DNA from 3 places in the Bradyrhizobium sp. SZCCHNRI3043 genome. Region 3 is predicted to be linked to each of the others. Evidence: predicted binding sites of a transcription regulator. Region 3 holds the regulator's gene; each other region holds the start of a gene.

Region 1 (7,591 bases), on a different contig from region 3:
TCCTGCGCCAGCGCGCACATCAGCCGGTCGCGCGTGACCTTGGCGACGATCGAGGCGGCCGCAATCGACATCACCAGACCATCGCCGCCGATCACCGCCTCGCAGCCGCAATCGACGTCGATGCGGTCGCGGCCGTCGACGAAGACGTGCCTCGGCGCCTCGGGCAGCGCCCTCACGGCGCGCGACAGCGCCCAGAGCGAGGCACGCAGGATGTTGTCGCGATCGATTCGCGCCGGCGATGCGACGGCCACCGCAAACGCCGACGTCTTGCAGATCTTGTCGAACAGCGCCTCGCGCTGCTCCGCGCTCAGGCGCTTGGAATCATCGAGACCCCTGGGGATGCGCGCAGGGTCGAGAATCACGGCCGCAGCGACCACCGGACCGGCCAGCGGACCCCGTCCCGCCTCGTCGCAGCCCGCGACCGGCCAGACGCCCTGCTTCAACAGCGCGCGCTCGCGCCGGAAGCTCGGCGGCGCCACCGCGATGACGCCCTTGCCGAGCTTGGCGCCCGACTTGCCGGCAGCACCCGGGGCAGCAGGCTTGGTCGCGGCCTTTGCAGGGGCGCTCTTCGCCACGGCACAGCTCGCTGCTTTCGCCCTGCCCGGCTTCTTTGACTGATCGCGAATCATGGCCGCCATGGTGCGAAACGGCTGGCGGCGGCGCAACCCGAACGGGCCTCAATTCCCCGCTATTCGCCCCCCGCCGGCGACCGACTACGCCGGCAGATGCACTCGATCATCCTCGCCGACATCAATCCCCGGCGCGACCACCACTTCCCAGACATGACCGTCCGGATCGGAGAAATAGCCGCTGTAACCGCCATAGTCGGTCCGTTGCGCCGGTTTCAACAGCATCGCGCCTTTCTCCACCGCCGACGCGAGCGCCGCATCGACCTCAGCCTCCGAGCGGCAGTTCCATGCCAGCGTCACGCCTCGGAACGCCTGGGGGCGCGGTGCGTCTGGCACGCCCGCGTCATCGGCGAGCGCGCCCCACGGGTACAGCGCCAGCACCGTCCCGCCGGTCTCGAAGAATGCCACGGCCTCGCCGGTCGCGCGGAATTTTCGGACGAAGCCGAGCAATGTATAGAAGGCGATGCTCCGCCGCATCTCGGACACACCGAGTGTGATGACGGTGAACCGCGGAACGCTCGCTTGTGCGCTCATCACTTACTCTCCACTTACTCTCCGCACGCTTCAGAACAGGCTGAGCTGCTGGCCGCCGCCCTTCGGCCGCACGAAATGATCGGTCGTCAGCTTGGTCCGACGCTTGTTCAGCCCGAGCTTCTCGCAGGCGATCTCGAAGCGGCGGCCGATCATCCAGGCCATCGGCCCGGTGCCCTTCATCCGCGTTCCCCATTGCGAGTCGTAGTCGCGGCCGCCGCGCATGTCGCGGATCAGGGTGAAGACATGGCGGTAGCGGTCCGGATAATGCTCGAGCAGCCATTCGCGGAACAGGTCGCGCACCTCCAGCGGCAGCCGCAACAGCACATAGGCAGCTTCCTTGACGCCGGCATGGGCGGCGGCATCGAGGATGCGCTCGATCTCGCTGTCGTTGAGCGCGGGAATCACCGGCGCCACCATGACCGTGGTCGGAATCCCTGCTTTCGACAGCGCCTGCAGCGCCTCCAGCCGCTTTGCCGGCGTCGAGGCGCGCGGCTCCATCGTCCGCGCCAGCTTCGGATCCAGCGTGGTCACGGAGATTGCGACCTTCGCCAGATTCTTCTTGGCCATCCGCGCCAGGATGTCGGCATCACGCATCACCAGCGCCGACTTCGTGACGATCCCGACGGGATGGCCAACCTTCTCCAGCACCTCGAGGATACCGCGCATGATCTTCCGCTCGCGCTCGATCGGCTGGTACGGATCGGTGTTGGTGCCGATCGCGATCATCCGCGGCTCGTAGCCGCTGGCGGCCAACTCCTTCTCCAGCAGCGCGGGGGCATCCGGCTTGACGAAGAGCTTGGATTCGAAATCGAGCCCCGGCGAGAGGCCGAGGAAGGCGTGGGTCGGCCGCGCAAAGCAGTAGACGCAGCCGTGCTCGCATCCGCGATACGGATTGATCGAGCGATCGAAACCGATGTCGGGCGAATCGTTGCGGGTGATGACCTTGCGCGAGGCGTCGGTCGCCACCGTCGTCTTGAACGGCGGCAGTTCCTCGAGGCTCTGCCAGCCATCATCGAAGACAACACGGGCCTCCGCCTCGTAGCGACCGCTCGCGTTGGATTGGGCACCCCGGCCGCGGCGCCGGCCCCGTTCGATGGCGACCGCGAGTTCGGGAAAGTCCTTCCCAGGACCTGACGAAGGCGCGCCCGCCGGCTCGGAGGGCACCGGGACCGGCGGGCGCTTGAGGGCATGTGAAGATGCTCGGCTCATGGCCAAGACATAGCACGCAAACAGAACATTACAAGAACAAAATAGAACAAAAGCGCACGCATGCTCTGCGCGGGCGCAAGGCCCGCCATCACATTCCCGTTCTATCCTGCAGGTGCGCTGGAACAGGACGGTGCGGCGTTACTCTCATACAGTATCCCGCAGGCGCGAAGCGGAAGGCAAGCGAGGTCCCATGCAGATCACTTCTCCCCAACAGACCACCCCGGCCGACGATCTTGACCTGCTCGATCGCTACTGGCGCGCGGCGAATTATCTCTCGGTGGGGCAGATCTATCTGCTGGACAATCCGCTGCTGCACGAGCCGCTGAAACCGGAGCACATCAAGCCGCGCCTGCTCGGCCACTGGGGGACGACGCCCGGCCTGAACTTCATCTATGCCCATCTCAACCGCGCCATCGAGGCGCAGGATCTCAGTGTCATCTACATCTGCGGCCCCGGCCATGGCGGTCCGGGCATGGTCGCCAACACCTATCTCGAAGGCACCTACAGCGAGATCTATCCGGAGATCACGCGCGATGCCGATGGCCTGCGCAAACTGTTCCGGCAGTTCTCCTTCCCCGGCGGCATCCCGAGCCATGCCGCGCCTGAAACGCCGGGCTCGATCCATGAAGGCGGTGAACTCGGCTACGCGCTGGTCCACGCCTATGGTGCGGCGTTCGACAATCCCGATTTGATCGTGGCTTGCGTGGTCGGCGACGGCGAGGCCGAGACCGGCCCTCTCGCCGCGTCCTGGCATTCGAACAAGTTCCTGAACCCGGCCCATGACGGCGCGGTGCTGCCGATCCTGCATCTCAACGGCTACAAGATCGCCAATCCCACCGTGCTCGGCCGCATGGGCGATGCCGAGATCAAATGCCTGTTTGAAGGTTACGGATACGAGCCGCTGTTCGTCGAAGGCGCGGAGCCGAAGGCGATGCATCGGCAGATGGCGGACGCGCTCGATGTTGCGCTCGCGAGCATCCGCTCCATCCAGCAGAATGCGCGTCAGCCGGATGCAACGATCCAACGGCCGCGCTGGCCGATGATCGTGTTGCGCAGCCCGAAGGGCTGGACCGGGCCGAAGGAGGTCGACGGCCTCAAGGTCGAAGGCTTCTGGCGCGCCCATCAGGTGCCGATTGCCAACCCCCGCAGCAAGCCGGAGCATCTCGCGCTGCTCGAAGCCTGGCTGAAGAGCTACGAGCCGGAGACGCTGTTCGACGCCCATGGCCGTCTCAGGCCGGAATTGCAGGCGTTGGCGCCGAAAGGGCAGCGACGCATGGGCGCCAATCCGCATGCCAATGGCGGTCTGCTCAAGCGCGAGCTCAAGCTGCCGGACTATCAAGCTTTCGCGATCGAGGTGTCCTCACCAGGCCAGACCATCGCTGAAGCGACGCGCGAGCTCGGCAAGTTCCTGCGCGACGTGATCACGCTGAATGCGAAGACCCGAAACTTCCGCATCATGGGTCCCGACGAAACGGCGTCGAACCGGCTCGATGCGGTGTTCGAGGTCACCGAGCGCGTGTGGATGGAGGGCATCGAGCCCTATGACGTCCATCTGGCGCATGACGGCCGCGTCATGGAGGTGCTGAGCGAGCATCTCTGCCAGGGCTGGCTCGAAGGCTATCTGCTCACCGGCCGCCATGGCCTGTTCTCCTGCTACGAGGCCTTCATCCACATCATCGATTCGATGTTCAACCAGCATGCCAAATGGCTGAAGGTGTCACGCGAGCTGCCGTGGCGGCGCCCGATCGCGTCGCTGAACTATCTCTTGACCTCGCATGTCTGGCGGCAGGACCATAACGGCTTCAGCCATCAGGATCCCGGCTTCGTCGACCTCGTCGCCAACAAGAAGGCGGATATCGTCCGCATCTACTTCCCACCGGACGCCAACACGCTGTTGTGGATCACCGACCATTGCCTGCGCACCTACGACCGCATCAACGTCATCGTCGCCGGCAAGCAGCCCGCGCCGCAATGGCTGTCGATGCAGGACGCCGCCACGCATTGCGACGCCGGCATCGGCATCTGGTCTTGGGCCGGCACCGAGCCCGCCGACGAAGAGCCCGACGTGGTGATGGCCTGCGCCGGAGACGTCCCGACCCTGGAGACGCTCGCAGCCGTCGACCTCCTGCGCAAGGAATTGCCCGACCTGAAGATCCGCGTCGTCAACGTCGTCGATCTCATGACCCTGCAGCCGAAGCAGGACCATCCGCATGGCCTCAGCGACCGCGACTTCGACAGCCTGTTCACCGCCAACAAGCCAGTGATCTTCGCCTATCACGGCTATCCCCATCTGATCCATCGCCTCACCTACAGCCGCACCAACCATGCCGGCATGCATGTGCGCGGCTTCATCGAGGAAGGCACCACGACGACGCCGTTCGACATGGTCGTGCTCAACGAGCTCGACCGTTTCCACCTCGCCATCGAGGCGATCGAACGCGTGCCCGGCCTCAGCGTGTCCGCAGCCCATGTGAAACAGAAATTTCGCGATGCGCTGATCGAGCATACCCGCTACATCCGGGCGCATGGCGAGGACATGCCGACGATCCGCGACTGGGTCTGGCCGAACAGCGCCGGCGGCACCACGCCGACACAGGCGGGCGACTGAACCAGCCAAGCGCGAGCTCCAGCAACGCAGCACCTTGAAATAGCAATCGTTCGGCGTTGCCCGAACGTGCGCGACCCGCTACGTGCTGCAAAATTCCGCAGCGCAGCGGGCTGATTTGGCTATGACAAGATGATAACAGTCATGCTGGAGGCGCGACAGATAACGATGCCAGGTTCATGCTGAGCGTGATCATCCCGACCGAAGGTGTCGAGCAGACCGCCGTGGCTACCCTGTCCGCGCTGGTGCCAGGCGCCGCGGCCGGTGTCGTTACCGAGGTGCTGCTGGTCGATCGCTCGCCCGATTCCAGCGTGATCGAGCGTGTCGCGGACGTCGCCGGCTGCCACTTCATGAAGTTCGAGGGCTCCCAGGCCGCGGCGCTCGCGGCAGGGGCCGCGAACGCGCGGGCGCCCTGGCTGATGTTTCTGCCCGCTGGCGCGATGCTCGATCCCGGCTGGATCGACGAAACCAGGCAGTTCGTCCAGAGCGTCGCCGCCGCCGGCCAGCCCCGCGCCGGCGTTTTCCGTTACGCCAGGTCTCCTTACGCTGCGATCAGCCTGCGCGAGCGGATGCGATCGGTCGCTCGGGCCCTGGTCGGACCGCTCGGCGACCAGGGCCTGCTGATCGCCCGCGATCATTACCGGCAGGTCGGCGGCTACCAGCCCGATCGAAAGCGTGCCGAGACGCGGCTGTTGCGTCAGCTCGGCCGCTCCTCGCGGACCATGCTGCGCAGCCGGATTGTCATGGTCTAGCATCGGGATAATACTTGCCAAAGTCAATCAATTGATTGACAATGGCAAGTATTGGAGGTGCCACATGAATCCTGCCCCATCCGACGGCCAGGTCGCCACCGTTCGCGCGTTCAACCGCTTCTACACGAGGAAGCTCGGCGCGCTGGACCAGCATCTGCTCGACAGTCCGTTCTCGCTGGCCGAAGCGCGTGTGCTCTATGAGCTGGCGCAGTACGACGCCATCTCGGCCAAGGAGATCGGTCTCTCGCTCGGCCTCGATGCCGGCTATCTCAGCCGCATCGTCCAGAGTTTCGACGAGCAGGGCCTGATCACCCGCACGCCATTGCCGACCGATCGCAGGCAGCAGCAGCTCGGGCTCACCGCCAAGGGACGACAGGCCTATGCCAGGCTCGACCGCAGTTCGCAGAAGGAGATCGCGGCCATGCTGGCGCCGCTGGCGCCATCCGTGCGCGACCGGCTGGTCGGTGCAATGACGACGATCGAGACCGCCCTGGAGCCGCAGCAGCCGGGCCGCTCCCCGGTGCTGCTGCGCAGCCATCGCCCGGGCGACATCGGCTGGGTGGTTTCACGGCACGGCGCCGTCTACGCCGAGGAATATGGCTGGGACGTCTCGTTCGAGGCGTTGGTCGCCGAGATCGGCGCGCAGTTCATCAGGAGCTACGACCCGGCGCGCGAGCACTGCTGGATCGCCGAGCTTGCGGGTGAGCCGGTCGGCTCGATCTTCCTGGTCAGGGGCAGCGACGAGGCCGCCAAGCTGCGGCTGCTGCTGGTCGAGAAGAAGGCCCGCGGTCTCGGCGTCGGCCGGGCCCTGACCGAACAATGCATCCGCTTCGCCCGCGAGAAGAACTACAGGACGATCGAGCTGTGGACGCAAAGCATTCTCACCGCCGCGCGCGACATCTATGCCCGCGCCGGGTTTCGCAAGATCGCCGAGGAGCCGCACGCCATGTTCGGCGTCCCGCTGACGGGCGAGACATGGCGGCTCGAGCTGTAGCCCGCACCGCCCGGGTTGCAGCAACCGCCGGTAGGCCGAGATCACCCCCACAACACGTTGCGCATGCCGATTGCGAAGTTCCCGCGCGTCGGTAGTATCCCGCCAAACGGGGCGGGTATCAGTAGTGATGGAATCGATGGTGCGATCGAAGCTTGCGGCGCTTGCCGCGCTGGCAGGCTTGTTGGGGGTCGCGGCTGGGACGGCGGCTCACGCCGCGCCCAAAGGACGCGCAACGGTCGCGATTACGCGCACGGCCGATTTCCTCTATCTGGCGGCGCCCGCGGCGATCGAGATCAACGGCGCCAAGGTGGCAAGCCTCGGCCGCGGCGAGAGCTACAGCGGCCCGATTGCGCCGGGCGCCACGACAATCACCGTATCGACATGGTCCTCGCCGGGCTCGTCGAACATTCGTTTCACCGCCGTGCCCGGCAAGACCTATCGAATGGTCGTGGGACCGCGCGGACAGAATTTCGCCGCCAGCATGATGGGCGGCCTCATTGGCGCGGCGATCGAAGGCGGCGGCGCTTTCGAGATCGTACCAACGAAGTGAGACGTGCGATGGACGCGCGGCGCGTCGTCGTGCCGGGGTCCTACGCCGTCGCGCCCTGCGCCTTGGGCCGGCGCAGATGCTCGTCGAGCCGCGGCATGATCTCGACGAAGTTGCAGGGCCGCGTGCGGTAGTCGAGCTGGGCGGCGAGGATGCCGTCCCAGCCGTCGCGGCAGGCGCCCGGTGATCCCGGCAGGCAGAAGATGTAGGTCGCGCCGGCGACGCCGGCCGTGGCCCGGCTCTGGATCGTCGACGTCCCGATCTTGGCGTGGCTCAGCATGTGGAAAGCAATCGAGAAGCCGTCCATGCGCTTCTCGAACA
Region 2 (7,591 bases), on a different contig from region 3:
TGGAGACGATCTCGACAGTCACGGTGGCAGCGATCATGCGCAGGATGCGCGCCGGCAGCGGCGCGTTGGCGCGGGCGTAGGACGACAGCCGCTTTTTGACGTTCTTGGCCTTGCCGACATAGAGCACGTCATGGGCTGCGTTGAGCATGCGGTAGACGCCGGGCGAGGTCGGCGCCAGCCGCACCGCGTTCTCGATCGCGGCATGGCCGATCGCCAGCGGGCCCTCGCCGACCGCCTCCAGGCTCTCCTCAGCCAGCTCCGGCAGCCGGCCGTCATCGTCCTCGTCCGCAGCCGAGGCGGCGGGATCGAGATCGGGCGTGTCGATGGCCTCGGGGGGCAGGTCGGCAGAGGCGCCACGCCGGCTCGGGGGCGTCGGCGCCTTGGATGGGTCGGAGCTGTGGGTGGTCATGTCCAACAAATTAAGCGCTGCCGCGCCGCCTCGCCAGCTTGCGATGGCGCCATGCACAGGGCAGGGCGGTAACGCTTCGTTAAGCACGTTAATGGCCGGGTAACCCGGCTTAACAACGGCTTAACCTAAAACTCTCGATAAAAGCTCACGAAAGAAGCGAGAGTTCCGTAACCACGTCGGCCCGCGCAGCACAGTCGCGCGGCGCACGCTCCGGGTGGTGACGGCGAGTTGCGTGGAGTGAGCGATGAACAGGTTCTTGGTCGGTGCTGCCGCCGCGGCGGCTCTCGGATCGGTCTCGGCGCAGGCGGCCGATCTCGGCTATGGGCGCGGCGCGCCCTATACCGTGAACCAGCCCCTCAACGCCTATAGCTGGGCCGGCCCCTATCTCGGCGGCACGCTGGGCTACGAATGGGGCACCGTCGGCAACAACCCGACCAAGCCGTCCGGTCTCACCGGCGGCCTGACCGCGGGATACAATTGGCAGAACGGCCCGTGGGTGTTCGGCGCCGAGGGCGACATCAACCTGACCGGCGCCAACGACACCTTCGCGCCGTGGAAGTTCTCGAACCCGTGGTTCGGCACATTGCGCGGCCGCGCCGGCTACGCCTTCAACAACATCCTGTTCTACGGCACCGGCGGCCTCGCCTTTGGCGGCCTGCGCGCCGAGACCTTCGGTCTTTCGGAATCGCACACCACGGTGGGCTGGACGCTCGGTGCCGGCACCGAGTTCGGCCTGGCGCAGAACTGGACCGCCAAGATCGAGTATCTCTACGTCGATCTCGACAGCAGCAATTTCGTGATCACGGGGGCGAAGAACGACTATCGGTTTGGAATTGTGCGCGCAGGCATCAACTTCCACTTCTGATGGCAACGAGGGAATAGGAAGAAGAAACGTCCAACGACAACCTCCCGGCCGCTCGCGCGGCCGGGATTTTTTTGTCGGAGTCCCTTTTGTCGTAGTGCTCCGTGCAATCTGGAGGTATGCAGCATCGCGCGCGGCCTGCACGTACGAGCCGGCAATGCTGTGCACGCGAGCCGGCGGCGCTGCCGGCAGCTTCCAAACGAACGAATGAGGTGCCGTCGAGGCGCCCGCGGCTGCAGTCTCACGCTGGTGCGTGAACCGTCGCCTGGTGGGCTCGCCCTAAGACGACAGGACCAGGTTCACCGCCTTCGGGCCCTTGCCCTTCTTGTCCGGCTCGACCTCGAAGCTGATCCGTTGTCCCTCGGTCAGATCCTTCAGGCCCGCGCGCTCCACCGCCGTGATGTGCACGAACACGTCGCGTCCACCGTCGTCCGGCTTGATGAAGCCGTAGCCGCGCTCACCATTGAAGAACTTGACCGTCCCAGTCATGGCCATCGGGAAACTCCTCCCCCGCAATGCTTCCTCCACTGCGCGCTCTGCGCAGCGTCCGACCGGACATCACTTTGATCGGAAAGCGTTGGCCACCTTAACGCCCAGCGCTCGCCACGCCGGATCGTCTGGATCTTGTTAGGCCTTGATCACCCCGCCGCAACCATTCGCGGAAGCGGAACGTAAAGCCAGTCTTACAATCAGACACAATAATACGGTTCCGCGCCGATTGACTACGGCTTTTCGACCAGTCGCCGTTTCAAGCTTTGGGGAATTCGATCCGGAAGCGCGCCGCGCCGCCCTGGCCGAGCGGCTTCTGCAGTTCCTGCAGGATGAGCTTCAACTCGTCATGCAATGTCCAGGGCGGGTTGACGATCAGCAGCCCGGTCGAGGTCAGCGCCTCGCCTTCGATCTGCGGCGCAACACTGAACTCGATCCGCAGCACCTTGCCCGGCGGCTTGGCCGCGGCCGCGAGCGCCGCGACGCGATCGGTCAGCTCTTCCGTCGCACGCCGGTTCTTGGCGGGATACCAGAGCACGTAGATACCGGTGGTCCACTTTGCGAAGGCCGCAGCAAAGCGGTCCGCGAGCCGCTCGAACTCATCCTTCGCCTCGAACGCCGGATCAATCAGCACCACGCCCCGGCGCTCGTTCGGCGGCACGAAGGCGGGCAGGGCGACCCAGCCGTCGAGATCGACGACGCGGGCCTGGGTGTCGCGGCGCAACTGATCGATCAGCTGCTTGCGGGGGATCGGCGCGAGCTCGCACAGGGTCATGCGGTCCTGCGGCCGCAGCAGCGCGCGCGCGATCAGCGGCGAGCCGGGATAGGCGACGAGCTCGGCCTTCGGATTGAACGATCTGATGATGTCGAGATAGGGCGACAAGAGTGCATAGGCCTGCTCGGAGAAGCGCGCCTGCAGCACGCGAGCGATGCCGGTGAGGAACTCGCCACTGCGGATGGCCTCGTCGCCGGTGAGATCGTACAGGCCTGCGCCGGCATGGGTGTCGATCACCCGGAACGCAGCGGGCTTCTCCTGGAGGTAGACCAGGATGCGCGTCAGCACGATGTGCTTGATGACGTCGGCAAAGCCGCCGGCGTGAAAGGCGTGTCGGTAGTTCATGCGGCACGAGTTACGCCGTTCCGCGTCAAAAGGGTACCCCGTCGATGCGCCGGATGGATCCAGAGAGCATCGGATCAGCGCCGCGGCGAGAGGCGCCGCAGGCCGACCCACTGCGGTCGCCCCGCTAGCCGCTGCGCACCGGCGGCATGTTGACCTCGTCGCGCCGGCAGGCCTGGCGGTCGATCTCGTCGCAGTTGCGAAACTCCAGATCCTTCGACAGACAGATCCGGACCTCGCTCAGCCTGGTGCGATTGCAGGTGACGGCAATGCCCGATGTCGTGAGCTTGGGGTTGGCCTTGATGAAGGCCTCCTCGACCGCCCCCGGCGCCACCGTCTTGGCCTCCGTAAGATCGAGGAATTCCGGCGGGATCTTGATGGCGGCGCGGGCCTTGCGGATGATTTCGAAGTAGGCCTTCGCGGACAGGCCGGCGCAGGTGCCGTGCTTGTCCCACTCGTTGTAGATCAGGCCCGGCGCCGGCATCAGGTCGAGCATCGAGGTCATGATGTTGCGCGGCAGGCGCGGCGCCGGCTGCTCGCAATATTCGGGGTAGCCGTTCTCGTATTGCGGCCACAGCCCGTGCACGACGAACGAGTAGGGCCGGCCGCCGCACTGCTGGGACCGGCTGCCGCGGCCGCCTCGCTCGTCGGCTTCGGCACAGTACGAGGGCGACCAGGATAGCGAGAGAACGTAGAAGTCGAACGCGCCCGGCGCGTTCTGGCGACGGTCCTGCGCCTCGGCGGAGCCAGCCGCGAGCACACCCACCAAGAGGGCAAAGCAGGCGATCGTTATGGACAACAGGACCGCAGGTCGGCGCAGGCAATCGAACATGGCGAACTCCCCGGACAATGCCAGGAGCCTAGCAGCGCGTTGGAACATTTCAAGAACAAAATGGCTGCCCCGAGGCAGCCATTCGTCAGCCGGCCGCCCGCGCGAGCGGCCGATGGTCCGACAAAGTCGAATCAGGGCTTGGCGGCGCGGCAGGCCGGATTGAAGGCCCAGTTGCGATCGAGGCCGACGACGCAGAACTCGACGCCCTGGTCATAGCCGGCGAAGCCGCCATCCTCGATGATCGAGAAGTTGACGGTGCGCGCCTTGCCGTCGCTGATCATCACGCTGCCGGTGCAGAAGCGGCGCGGAATATTGTCGGACTGCCAGGGGCGGAAGGCGATCTCATGGACGTTGGCGACGCCGGTGATCGTCAGCGAGGAATTCCAGAAGGTGCTCTCCTTGTCCTGGAATCGCGACACGATGGTCGGAATGGCCGCCTCGCAGGGGGCAACCCGGCCTTCGTACTTCGGGCCGGACAGCCAGAAGTTCATCTCGAGCGGATTGGCGGCCTGAGCCGGGGCGGTGGCGACGATGGCGGCAAGCAGCGCGCCACAGGGAGCGCCGAACATCTTGAAAGGTGAGCTGAAGTCGCGCATGGGCCGTCCGCAAGGCTGATCCGGGAGCGTGGACCGTGCCGCGGCGGCCACAGGAGGTCAAGTGCAACGCGGCAACACTCCACGATTAGTCCTGTTAACGCGAGGCTGGTGTTCTTTTCTTGACCGCACAGGACCTTTAGGATGGCACGCCAGCTCAAGGAGAATGCAATGCGGACGCTGAAGGCCGGACTCGTGAAGACTGCAGGCCTCGCGGCCGTCGGGATGCTGCTGGCCGCCGCGCCGGCTCTGGCCGACGTGGTGCCGCCCTTCAAGGGCAACGACACCGGCGGCATCATCGCCTATCAGCTGGCCCAGCGCACGGATGCGCGCCAGCTCGCGGTCGATCATTGCGCCTCCTACGGCAAGGTCGCGAAGTTCCGCGCCGTCGATGCGCGCTATGGCGGCTACGTCTCGTTCGCCTGCCGCTGGGTGCCCTATGGCTCGGCGCAACGGCCGCTGCGGACGCTGTACTAACGTTCTCCTAATTGCCATCTTTTGGCGGCATTCGCTCCGACATCGCGCAACGAGCCGGAACGGAACACATGACCTGCACACGCACTGCCATCGGCCTTCTGGCCTGCTGTCTCCTCAGCGTGACCGCGAGTCACGAGGCCCGTGCCGTGGACCTGCCGGTGCGCAAGGCGGGCCTGTGGGAATTGAAGATGGTCAGGTCCGGCGGCCAGCTGCCGGAAATGACCATGCAGCACTGCACCGACGAGACCACCGACAGGGACATGAACAACATGGCCTCGCCGATGGCGCAGCAGGTCTGCTCCAAGCAGGACATCCAGAAGACCGCAACCGGCTATGTCAGTGATGCCGTCTGCAGCTTCGGCGGCATGAACACGACCTCGCATGCCGACATCACCGGTGACTTCAACTCGGCCTACACGGTGAAGACCACCTCGCGCATCCAGGGCGGTGCCGCCGGCGCCGCCAAGGAAACCGCGATGACCATCGAGGCGAAGTGGCTCGGCGCCTGCAAGCCCGACCAGAAGCCCGGCGACATCGTCATGCCCGGTGGCATGAAGATGAACATCAAGGACATGAACAAGCTGAAGAACCTCATTCCGGGTGCCAAGCAGTAGGCGGGCGGCCGTTGCGTTTGGCGGCACGAGCGCAGAGACATGGATCGTCGCTCATTCGCGGACGCAAAGCACGATCTTCCCGATATGTCGGCTCGTCTCCATGCGGGTGTGCGCATCGGCCGCCTCGGACAAGCGATAGATGCTGTCGATGTGCGGCCGAATGGCCGTCCCGAGAAGGGGCCCGACGCATTGCCGCAGGTTGGCCGCGATGCGTCGTTTGAGGTCCAGTGCCGTCGAACGCAGGAACGCGCCGGTGATGCTGGCCCGGCGCGCCATCAGGCCGCGCAGCGGCACCGCCAACTCGTTCCCATGTCCGGCTGAGAGCAGGGCGATCCGTCCGCCCGTTGCGAGCGCCACAAGGTCCTGCGCGATGTGAGCGCCGGCGGAGGTGTCGAGGATGCAGTCGACACCACGCATCCCCGTCGCCACGCGGATCTGCTCGGCGAGATCAGGATCGGCGTAGTCGAACACGGCGCTGCAGCCGAGCCTGAGCGCCGCGGCGCGCTTCTCTGCGGTGCCGGCGGTGGCGATGACGGGATGACCCAGCGCGCGCAGGAGCTGGATCGCGATCGTGCCGACGCCGCTGCTGCCGCCATGAATCAGGGCCGTCTCGCCGGGCATCATGCGCATCAGCTCGAAGAAATTGAACCAGGTCGTGAACAGCGCCTCGGGCAGGGCGGCGCCTTGGATCCAGTCGAGGCCGCTCGGCAAGTCCAGGGCAAGATGCTGATCGGTGGCGACGTATTGCGCGTATGAGCCGCCGTCGGTCAGTGCGATCACCGCTTTACCCAGCCGTTCCCGGGGAACGTTGGTGCCGCAGGCCACGATGCGCCCCGAGGCTTCCAACCCCGGCACGGGATTGGGCTCCCGCGACGGCCCGGCAGCGCGCTGGTTGCAGTCATGACGGTTGATGCCGGCGGCTGCGACCTCGATCAGCACATCGTCTGGTCCAAGGCGCGGGACCGGCCAGTCCTGTCGCTCCGACAGGACCTCCGGGCCGCCCGCGGCGGTGATGATGACGGCGCGCTGATCGTCCGGAATCATGCTTGGTCGCTCATGTGCTCACTTACCGACCAGGCTGCACTTGCTGCGGTCGAGCGGGCGAAACGCCTGATCGGGGGCGATCTTCGTCACCAGCTTGACGAAGTCCCAGGGGCCCTTCGATTCGGCGGGGGTCTTGACCTGGACCAGATACAGGTCGTGCACCATGCGCTGGTCGTCGCGGATCTGGCCGTGGTCCGCATAGGCGTCCGAGACTGGCGTGGCTTTCATCCGGGCCATCACCGTTGCGCCGTCGTCGCTGTCGGCATCCTTCACCGCCTGCAGATAGTGCCGCACGGCCGAATAGACCCCGGCCTGTATCTGTGACGGCATCGCCTTCCGGCGCGCGTAGAACGCGTCGGAGAAGCGGCGCGCGGCGGGGGAGGCATCCTCGAAGAAGCTGGTGACGATGAGATCGCCCTGCGTCGCCTTGAGGCCGATGGCTTCAATGTCCACGTTCTGGAACGACATCGGCACGATCTTCATGCCCTGGGCCGCAAGCCCGAACTCCTCGGCCTGCTTGATGGCTGTGGCATTGTCGCCGGCGACGTTGAGCGCCAGGATCTTGGCGCCGGAGGCCTGGGCCTGCAGCAGGAAGGATCCGTAGTCCGGCGTACCGAGCTGCGCCTTGACGCTGCCGGCGACCTTGCCGCCGAGCTCGGCGATGCGGGCGCGCGCGGTCGCCTCGACCGAATGGCCGAACGCGTAGTCGCCGGTGATGAAGAACCACGGCTCCTTGCTGGTCTGCATGATGCCCGAGACGACTGCGGTCGCGGTCGAATAGGCGTCGTGCGTCCATTGCACCGAGGTCGGGGCGCAAGCTTCGTCGGTCAGCTGGTTGGCGCCGGCTCCCGAGATGAGGAAGATCTTGCCGTTGCTACGCACCAGCTCCTGGACGCCAAGGGCCGCGCCGGAGCTGCCGCCGTCGGCGATCGCCTGCACACCGTCCTGCTCGAACCAGCGCCGGGCGATCGCGACCGCGATATCCGGCTTGTTCTGATGGTCGGCCTGAATGATTTCGATCGGCCTGCCGTTGATCTTGCCGCCAAATTCCTCTGCAGCCATCCGTGCCGCGTCCACCGAGCCGGGCCCCATCGCGGTCGCGAAAATGCCCGTCATGTCGGTGAGCACACCGATACGGATGGCACTCCCCTTGA
Region 3 (7,591 bases):
GACGATCCGATACGCGCCGAGCGGTCCGCCGGCGTCGATGCGCAGCGGCTCGCTGGACAGCCAGAGCGGCGTCACCAGGATCAGCTTCTCGAGCTTCGCGCTCGCCGCGCTCGCGAACATGCCCGCGACGGTGGCGCCCCAGGACATGCCGAGCACGTTGGCGCGCGGGACGTCGCGATGCCGGCAGATGAAGTCCACCGCCGCGCCGAAATCGTCCACGGCGGTCCGCGCATTGACCAATGGAGATCCCTCCTCGGCCGCCCGCGACATCTCCGGCGGCCGGCTGGAGCCGCCATAGCCGCGCGCATCGACGGCCCAGACATCGTAGCCGGCCTGCGCCAGGACATCCATGAAGGAGGCGCCACCAACCGCGACGTCGAACAGGCTGGCGGATGAAAAGGTGGCGCCGTGCATCATCACCAGCGTGCGCTCGGCCGAGAACCGTTGCACGTCATGCCGGCGCTTGTTGATGAGCTGAAGCTGTACATCGGACACCGGGCCTTCGATCAGGCGGCGCTCGGAAACGATGCGCGAGGAGGACGTTGCGTTCTCGGTCATGGTCACCTCGGATCAGGCGAACTGCCACGCGAACCGGTCGCCGTCGCGGCTGATCCGCCCGGCCGAGGACTCGGCGAAGTGGGTCGTGAACACGATGGAGCCAGTCTCGGCGGCATGGTTCATCGCCCATTGGCGCGAGCTCCGCGCCGCGTCCGGAAATTCGCAGTACACCGAGTTCCAATCCGGACGCGCGACCTGCAGCGGATGATGCATCACATCGCCCCAGAACAGCGCGCGCTCGCCACGCGAGGTGAGGCTGATGCAGGCGTGATCGATGCTGTGACCAGGGCTCGGCAGATAGCGGAAGCCATCCACGACCTCGCTGCCATCGACCGTGATCTCACGCGCGAGGCCGGCCTCGACGATCGGCAGCACGCTGTCTTCGTAGACCCCTGGCAGCGGCGGATGCAGCATGCGACCGAGACCGGCCGCATCCCTGATCGCGGCATCCGAGCCGTCAGCGGCCGACAGTGCCGCCAGATAGGCGCGCTCGCGGCCTGAGAAAACGTACCGGGCGTTCGGAAACACCGGCGTCCAACGGCCATCGGCAAGCTGCGTATTCCACCCCACATGATCCGCGTGCAGATGCGTCATCAAGACGAGATCGACATCGCCAGGGGCGACGCCGGCCGCCCGCAGCCGGTCGAGAAACGGCTCGTTCAAGCGATGCAGAACTGCTGCGCCGGGCCGCTCCTTGTCATTGCCGGTGGCCGTGTCGATCAGGACCACCCGCTCCGGCGTCCGCACCAGCCAGCTATGGATGCTCAGGCGCAACGATCCCGTGTGCGGATCGACCGATCCCGGCCCCACCTGGCCTCGTTCCCGAACGATGCTGTCTGCTTCTACGCCCGGAAACAAAAACTCGCCCTCGACCGCATCGAGGCCGATCTCGAAGATCCTGGTGATGGTGGCGTCTCCGACGCGATAGGTCGTGATGTCCTGCATGTCTGGCGGCCTCGATCCGAACGGTGGTCTTGTCTGGGCCGAGATCTAGGACTAGGTCATACATTCCTCAAATCGATCCAGCTCATGCAGTCCATCGATCACTTCGATCTTCGCTCCTTCGACCTCAATCTGCTGGTCGCGTTCGACGCGCTCATGCAGGAGCGCAGCGTGACGCGCGCGGCCGCACGCCTCAAGGTGGGTCAGCCTGCGATGAGCCATACGCTGTCGACGCTTCGCGTGCTGCTGCAGGACGAGCTGTTCGTCCGCGTCGGCGCCGTCATGCAGCCGACGCCAAAGGCTGCGGTGCTCGCCGGGCCGGTTCGGGCGGCGCTGGGGCAGATGCAGGCAGCGCTGCATGCCGCACCGGAGTTCGACCCGGCGACCGAGCAGCGCACCATCCGCCTGGGATTTTCAAGTGAGGTCGAGCTGCTGCTGATCCCCGAGCTCACCGCGGTGCTCCGTCGAACGGCGCCCGGCGTGCGGCTTCTCAGCCGGCCGACCGAGCGTAACGAAGTGCATCGCCTGCTCGACGATGGCGCCTTGGATGTCGCGGTCGGCTGCTTCGAGGCCGTGGCGCAGCGGCACAGATCGCAATTCCTGTTCGAGCAGGCTCTGAGCTGCGTCTACAATCCAAAGCGCATCGCGATGAAAACGCCGATCAGCCTCGCCGACTATCTGTCGCTTCCGCACGCGCTGGTGACGCTGACCAACAGCCTGCAGGGCTGTCTGGAGGCGGCGCTGGATGAGATCGGGACCGAGCTCAACGTGGTCTCGGCCTCCTCGGAATTCCTCAGCGTGCTGGCGACGGTCGCCGCATCACCGGTAATCACGACGATACCGACCAGGATGGCAAGGCTCTACGGGCCGCGGTTTGGGCTGGCGCTCTGTCCCGCGCCGTTGAAGCTGCGGCTGCCGGCCGTCTCGATGGTCTGGCCGCTGCAGCTCGATCGTGATGCAGCATCGGTCTGGCTGCGGAACATGGTGGCGGACATCCTGCACACGACCGAGCGAGCAGCCTGTCGCGCGGCTGCGGGATAGAACGCGGGGCGGGAGCTAATCGGAACGGCGCATCGGCCAACGCCTTGGCACCGCGGTCGACCTTCTGCGCACTGATTGCAAGGTTTCTCGCGCGATCGTGAGGCAGCGGCCCGGACGCGGCCCACATCAGACGATCAGAAGGCAGGAAGCGGCCTGAGCCCTTGGCCGAGCCGTGCGCGTTCGGTTAGAAGGCGACTCATTCGATCTGCCGTCTCCGTCCGAAGGAACTCTCATGGCCCTGATGCCGGTGTCCGATGCGTTGTCCGCCGTGCTCGCCGGCGCCGAGCCGCTGGCCGAGGAGCTGGTGACGCTGGACGAGGCGTTTCACCGCATCCTGGCGCGGGACCTCGCGGCGCTGCGGACGCAGCCGCCCGAGGCGATGTCGGCGATGGACGGCTACGCCGTGCGCGCGGCGGACGCAGCCCAGGCCAAGGTGCGGCTGAGGGTGATCGGCGAGGTCGCGGCGGGGCGGCCGTTCGATCGCGTGGTCGGACCCGGCGAGGCGGCGCGCATCTTCACTGGTGGCGTTGTCCCTGAGGGCGCCGACGCGGTGGTGATCCAGGAGGACACGATCGCCGAAGATGGCCATGTCGTGATCAACGAGGCGGCCATCAAGGGCCGGCACATTCGGCCCGCGGGCGTCGACTTCCACCAGGGCATGGTGCTGCTGAAGGCGGGCCGCCGGCTCAGCGACCGCGACCTGTCGCTGGCGGCCAGCATGAATCATCCGGCACTGCCGGTGCGGCGCCGGCCGAAGGTGGCGCTGCTCGCCACCGGCGACGAGCTGGTGATGCCGGGCTCGACGCCCGGCCCGGGCCAGATCGTCTATTCCAACGGCTACGCCCTGCGGGCGCTGGTGCGCAGCGAGGGCGCGACACCGATCGATCTCGGCACCGCCGCGGATACGATGGAGGCCACGATCGCCGGGATCCGGCGGGCGCGCGAGGCCAAGGCCGACATCCTGATCACGACCGGCGGCGCCTCGGTCGGCGATCACGACCTGGTCAAGAAGGCGCTCGAAGCCGAGGGCGTCGAGATGGCGTTCTGGAAGATCGCGATGCGGCCGGGCAAGCCGATGATGCACGGACGGCTCGGCGACATGAGGGTGATCGGACTGCCCGGCAATCCGGTGTCGTCCTATGTCTGCGCCATCCTGTTCCTGGTGCCGCTGATTCGGCGGCTGCTCGGCCGCGACGAAGCTCGCATGCCACGCGAGACCGCCCTGCTCGGCCGCGAGCTGGGGGCCAACGATTCGCGCGAGGACTATCTTCGGGCGCGGCTCGAGGAGCGCGCCGACGGCACCCTGATCGCAACGCCGGTGACCCAGCAGGATTCGTCGCTGCTCGGCAATCTCGCGCTCTCGCAGGCGCTGGTGATCCGGCGGGCGTTTGCGCCGAAGGCCGCCGCCGGCAGCCCGTGCGAGATCCTGCGCCTGCCGAGCTAGGCCGTTTCCCCCGGCAAAGCCCGGCCCGTTCACTACAATTTAAGGATTGCGGAACACACATCGAACATATAGTGTCCGTTCATGATTTGTTTTTAGTATGTTGCGGGCGACGCGATGATGGTCCGACTCCAAGGCGCTCTCAGCCGGTTTGTGCTCAAGGCGCAGCTCCTGGACTCGGACGACAACAAACTGGGGACCAGGTCGAGATGCTGACGCGCAAACAGTACGAACTTCTGCGGTTCATCAACGAGCGGCTCAAGGAAGCCGGCGTGCCGCCGTCCTTCGACGAGATGAAGGATGCGCTCGATCTGCGCTCGAAGTCCGGCATTCATCGCCTGATCACGGCGCTCGAGGAGCGCGGCTTCATCCGCCGGCTGCCCAACCGCGCCCGCGCGATCGAGGTGATCAAGCTGCCCGAGCTGTCACAGGCCGCCAACAACCGCCGCGGCTTCACCCCATCGGTGATCGAGGGCAATCTCGGCAAGGTGCGCACCAGCACTCCCGCGCTGGACGATGGCGAGCGCCCCGTTGCGGTGCCGGTGATGGGCCGCATCGCCGCCGGTACCCCGATCGAGGCGCTACAGACGCGCAGCCACACCATCAGCGTGCCCGCCGACATGCTCGGCAACGGCGATCACTATGCGCTCGAGGTGCGCGGCGACTCCATGGTCGATGCCGGCATCCTCGACGGCGACATGGCGCTGATCCAGCGCAACGAGACCGCCGACACCGGCGACATCGTGGTAGCGCTGATCGACGATGAGGAAGCGACGTTGAAGCGCTTCCGCCGCCGCGGCGCATCGATCGCGCTGGAGCCGGCCAACACCGCCTACGAGGTCCGCATCCTGCCGCCGAACCGGGTGAAGATCCAAGGCAAGCTGGTCGGGCTGTATCGCAAGTACTGATCGCGGACGCGATCGGTCGATCGGCGACGGGCGCACGCGCTTCGCCGCCGATCGAAATTGGTCACACGCGAATGCACCTCAGGATGTGCAGCGCGGCATGCTCAAACGCTTGTGATCGCCCGCGGGCGCACGCGGTGCAGATCAGCGCAGAATTGCCGTGAAGCGCGCGCTAACATCACCATCGATGTCCACTCTGATAGAGGCCTGCGCCTGTCCGGGGGGAGCGTGGGTCGGCTATCTCTCAACGAGGAGCGATCCGATGTGTGACTACAGCCTCCATGCGGTTGCGTCCCGTCCCGCCAAGGTCGGCGAGACGTTGATCTCGATGACCTTCCGCGGCACCGCCACCCGCGGCTTCGCCCTCGAGAGCGAGCCGACCGTCGCCGTCTGCATGCTGCCCGGCACCGAGTTGGCATTTGTCGAGGACGTCCGCTACGACAGCCGCTGGCTCTGGACCCGGACGATCCGCGAGCGCGTCGCGAAGTTCAACAGCATCGAGACGCACATCCCCGATCGCCATCACGACGCGATCGAATTCGCCGACGGCCGCCACGTGCTGGTGACCCAGCTCTGCGAGGGCCAGCGCGTCACCGTGCTACAATTGCCGGTCAGCAAGCAGCCGGCCGAGCGCCGCCCGGGCATGGCGGAGGACGTTCCGGCTTCGCAGGCCACACCGATTCGCCGCATCAGCATCACCTGAGCGCCTGCGCGTCCGCATTTCTCTCGGTCATGAGCGAGCTTTCGGCCGGGGGAGATTTGGTTTCTGCAAGCGCAAGGTCCTTTCGGGCGAACCTCACGCTCCGGCATCGCATCGAATAGGAACGACATCCCTCGGCCGGCATTGTGTGCCGGGGGAGCTTGCCGCCGCGGTCAACAAGATCGATTGGAACAAGGCCGACCGGATCACCGAGCCCGGCCGCTACATGCTTGCGTTCGGATGGCTAACGGTCACGGTTGATGACATCGCCGTCTGGCAACGATATCCGGGCGCTGCGTTCACGCTGGTCGAAGGTCCCTCGCTGTTCGATGGACCCGACGACACCGAGTATCATCTCAGCACGTTGTATCATCTCAGCACGTTCGAGCTGTCCGGCGCTCAATCCTGCTCGCCCTGCTCCGTCTCCGGCGGCGTCGCGTCCTGAAGCCGCGACACCGGCGCACGCGGCGTCAGCGTCGTGTCGAACTCGCCGGCCTCGGCGGGCGCCGGCCACCACGGGCGGTCGGTGCCGCCGGCGCGCACCGGCGTGACGGAGAAGCCGGTGCCCCGCTGCACCAGCATCAAGGCGCCCTGCTGCTGCAGGCGCTGGCGATCGATGACGGCCGCCGCGCAGGATGACGGCGCGGCGCGCGCGGTGACGATCAGCGCGGCACGGGCGCAATCATCGTCGAGCGCCTCGGCGCGCAGGGTCAAGGCGGCGAATCGGCCGTCGACCATCGCGACCACGCAGCCCGCCTCGTCGCAGGAGACGCCATCGGCGAGCGATGAATCCGCCGGCAGCCGGGCATCGGCGTCGGCCGCGAGCCACTCCTTGGTGGCGAACACGTCCTTGCCGGTGCGCATCACATGCAGGCGTCCGTCACGACCGCGCACCGCCACCGCACGCCCATCGCCGGCGATCAGGACATCGGGCAGCGGCGTCGTGGCGGCCCACGCGGTGGCCACCACGAGCCCGACGGCACCCGACCAGCGCAGCGGTGTGCGCAGCAGGCCGATCAGGATGACGCCGAGGCTGGCCAGGATCAGCGGACCGATGCCGAAGCCCGGGATGCGCCCGACCGCGCCAGGCAGCGCCGCCACCCAGCGCGTCACCGCGATCATCCAGTCGATGCCGAGGCCCATCAGCGTCCACCAGGGACCGTCGAGCCCGAACGGCGCCGCCAGCAGGCCGAGCAGTCCGGCGGGCATCACCAGCACCGAAACCACCGGCATCGCCGCGAGATTGGCGAGCACGCCATAGGGCGTGACGCGATGGAAGTGGAACGCGGCATAGGGCGTGGTCGCAAGCCCCGCGATCAGCGAGGCCAGCAGCAGCATCGCGAGCTCGCGGCCGCCCCACAGCGCGATGCGCTGCGTCGTGGAGCTGTCCGGCGTCGCAAACAGTTTGGGCAGGCCGAACTGCACCAGCGCGACCAGGCCGAGCGTCGCCGCGAACGACATCTGGAAGCTCGGATGCACCAGCGCTTCGGGTGCCGCGATCAGCACGATCATCGCCGCGACCGCGAGCGTGCGGAAGGTGACGGCGCGGCGATCGACCATGACCGCGATCAGCACCACGGCCGTCATGAAGAACGATCTCTGCGTCGCGACCTCCGCGCCCGACAGCAGCAGGTAGAACGCCGCCGCGACCAGCGCCGCCGCGGCCGCCCATTTCTTGATCGGATGGCTCACGGTCAGACCTGGGATCAGCGCCAGCAGCGCGCGCACGGCGAAGAACACGACGCCGGCGACGACGGCCATGTGATAGCCTGAGATCGACAGCACGTGGCCGAGGCCGGAGACGAACATCGCATCGTTGACATCGGGCGTGATGGCGTCGCGCCGGCCGGTCAGCAGCGCGGTGGCGATGGCGCGCTCATCGTCCGTCAGACGGGCGCGGATGCGTGCGTCGATCGCATCGCGCAGGCCCTGCATGGCCGCCGCATAGCCCAGGCCGAAGCCGGCGGCCTGCGGCGGCGTCGCCGTCGTGATCGCGCCCATCAC

Evidence for each region. The regulator LexA, encoded in region 3, represses DNA repair genes until DNA is damaged. The targets are predictions, from matches to a motif close to TGTTCNNNNTGTGTTCNG.
Region 1: QX124_RS08090 (PA0069 family radical SAM protein) is a predicted target of LexA. The motif match lies at 2,394-2,411, and genes of this name have one in related genera.
Region 2: QX124_RS02590 (ribonuclease T2) is a predicted target of LexA. The motif match lies at 3,750-3,767, and genes of this name have one in related genera.

Annotation. Positions count from the first base shown of each region.
Region 1 is NZ_JAUHID010000002.1:490,805-498,395, reverse strand. Features, by position in the region: gene QX124_RS08100 (ribonuclease HII) at 1-638, opposite strand, end outside; gene QX124_RS08095 (VOC family protein) at 714-1,163, opposite strand; gene QX124_RS08090 (PA0069 family radical SAM protein) at 1,194-2,372, opposite strand; gene QX124_RS08085 (phosphoketolase family protein) at 2,563-4,980, shown strand; gene QX124_RS08080 (glycosyl transferase) at 5,157-5,729, shown strand; gene QX124_RS08075 (helix-turn-helix domain-containing GNAT family N-acetyltransferase) at 5,794-6,723, shown strand; gene QX124_RS08070 (hypothetical protein) at 6,860-7,273, shown strand; gene moaB (molybdenum cofactor biosynthesis protein B) at 7,314-7,591, opposite strand, start outside.
Region 2 is NZ_JAUHID010000001.1:546,501-554,091, forward strand. Features, by position in the region: gene uvrC (excinuclease ABC subunit UvrC) at 1-409, opposite strand, end outside; gene QX124_RS02575 (porin family protein) at 654-1,274, shown strand; gene QX124_RS02580 (cold-shock protein) at 1,551-1,766, opposite strand; gene QX124_RS02585 (23S rRNA (adenine(2030)-N(6))-methyltransferase RlmJ) at 2,020-2,880, opposite strand; gene QX124_RS02590 (ribonuclease T2) at 3,005-3,709, opposite strand; gene QX124_RS02595 (hypothetical protein) at 3,841-4,305, opposite strand; gene QX124_RS02600 (hypothetical protein) at 4,474-4,779, shown strand; gene QX124_RS02605 (DUF3617 domain-containing protein) at 4,848-5,393, shown strand; gene QX124_RS02610 (NAD(P)H-quinone oxidoreductase) at 5,445-6,437, opposite strand; gene QX124_RS02615 (ABC transporter substrate-binding protein) at 6,456-7,591, opposite strand, start outside.
Region 3 is NZ_JAUHID010000014.1:31,083-38,673, forward strand. Features, by position in the region: gene QX124_RS23525 (alpha/beta hydrolase) at 1-558, opposite strand, end outside; gene QX124_RS23530 (MBL fold metallo-hydrolase) at 571-1,503, opposite strand; gene QX124_RS23535 (LysR family transcriptional regulator) at 1,588-2,541, shown strand; gene glp (gephyrin-like molybdotransferase Glp) at 2,774-3,985, shown strand; gene lexA (transcriptional repressor LexA) at 4,192-4,890, shown strand; gene QX124_RS23550 (hypothetical protein) at 5,150-5,590, shown strand; gene QX124_RS23555 (hypothetical protein) at 5,814-6,032, shown strand; gene QX124_RS23560 (ComEC/Rec2 family competence protein) at 5,987-7,591, opposite strand, start outside.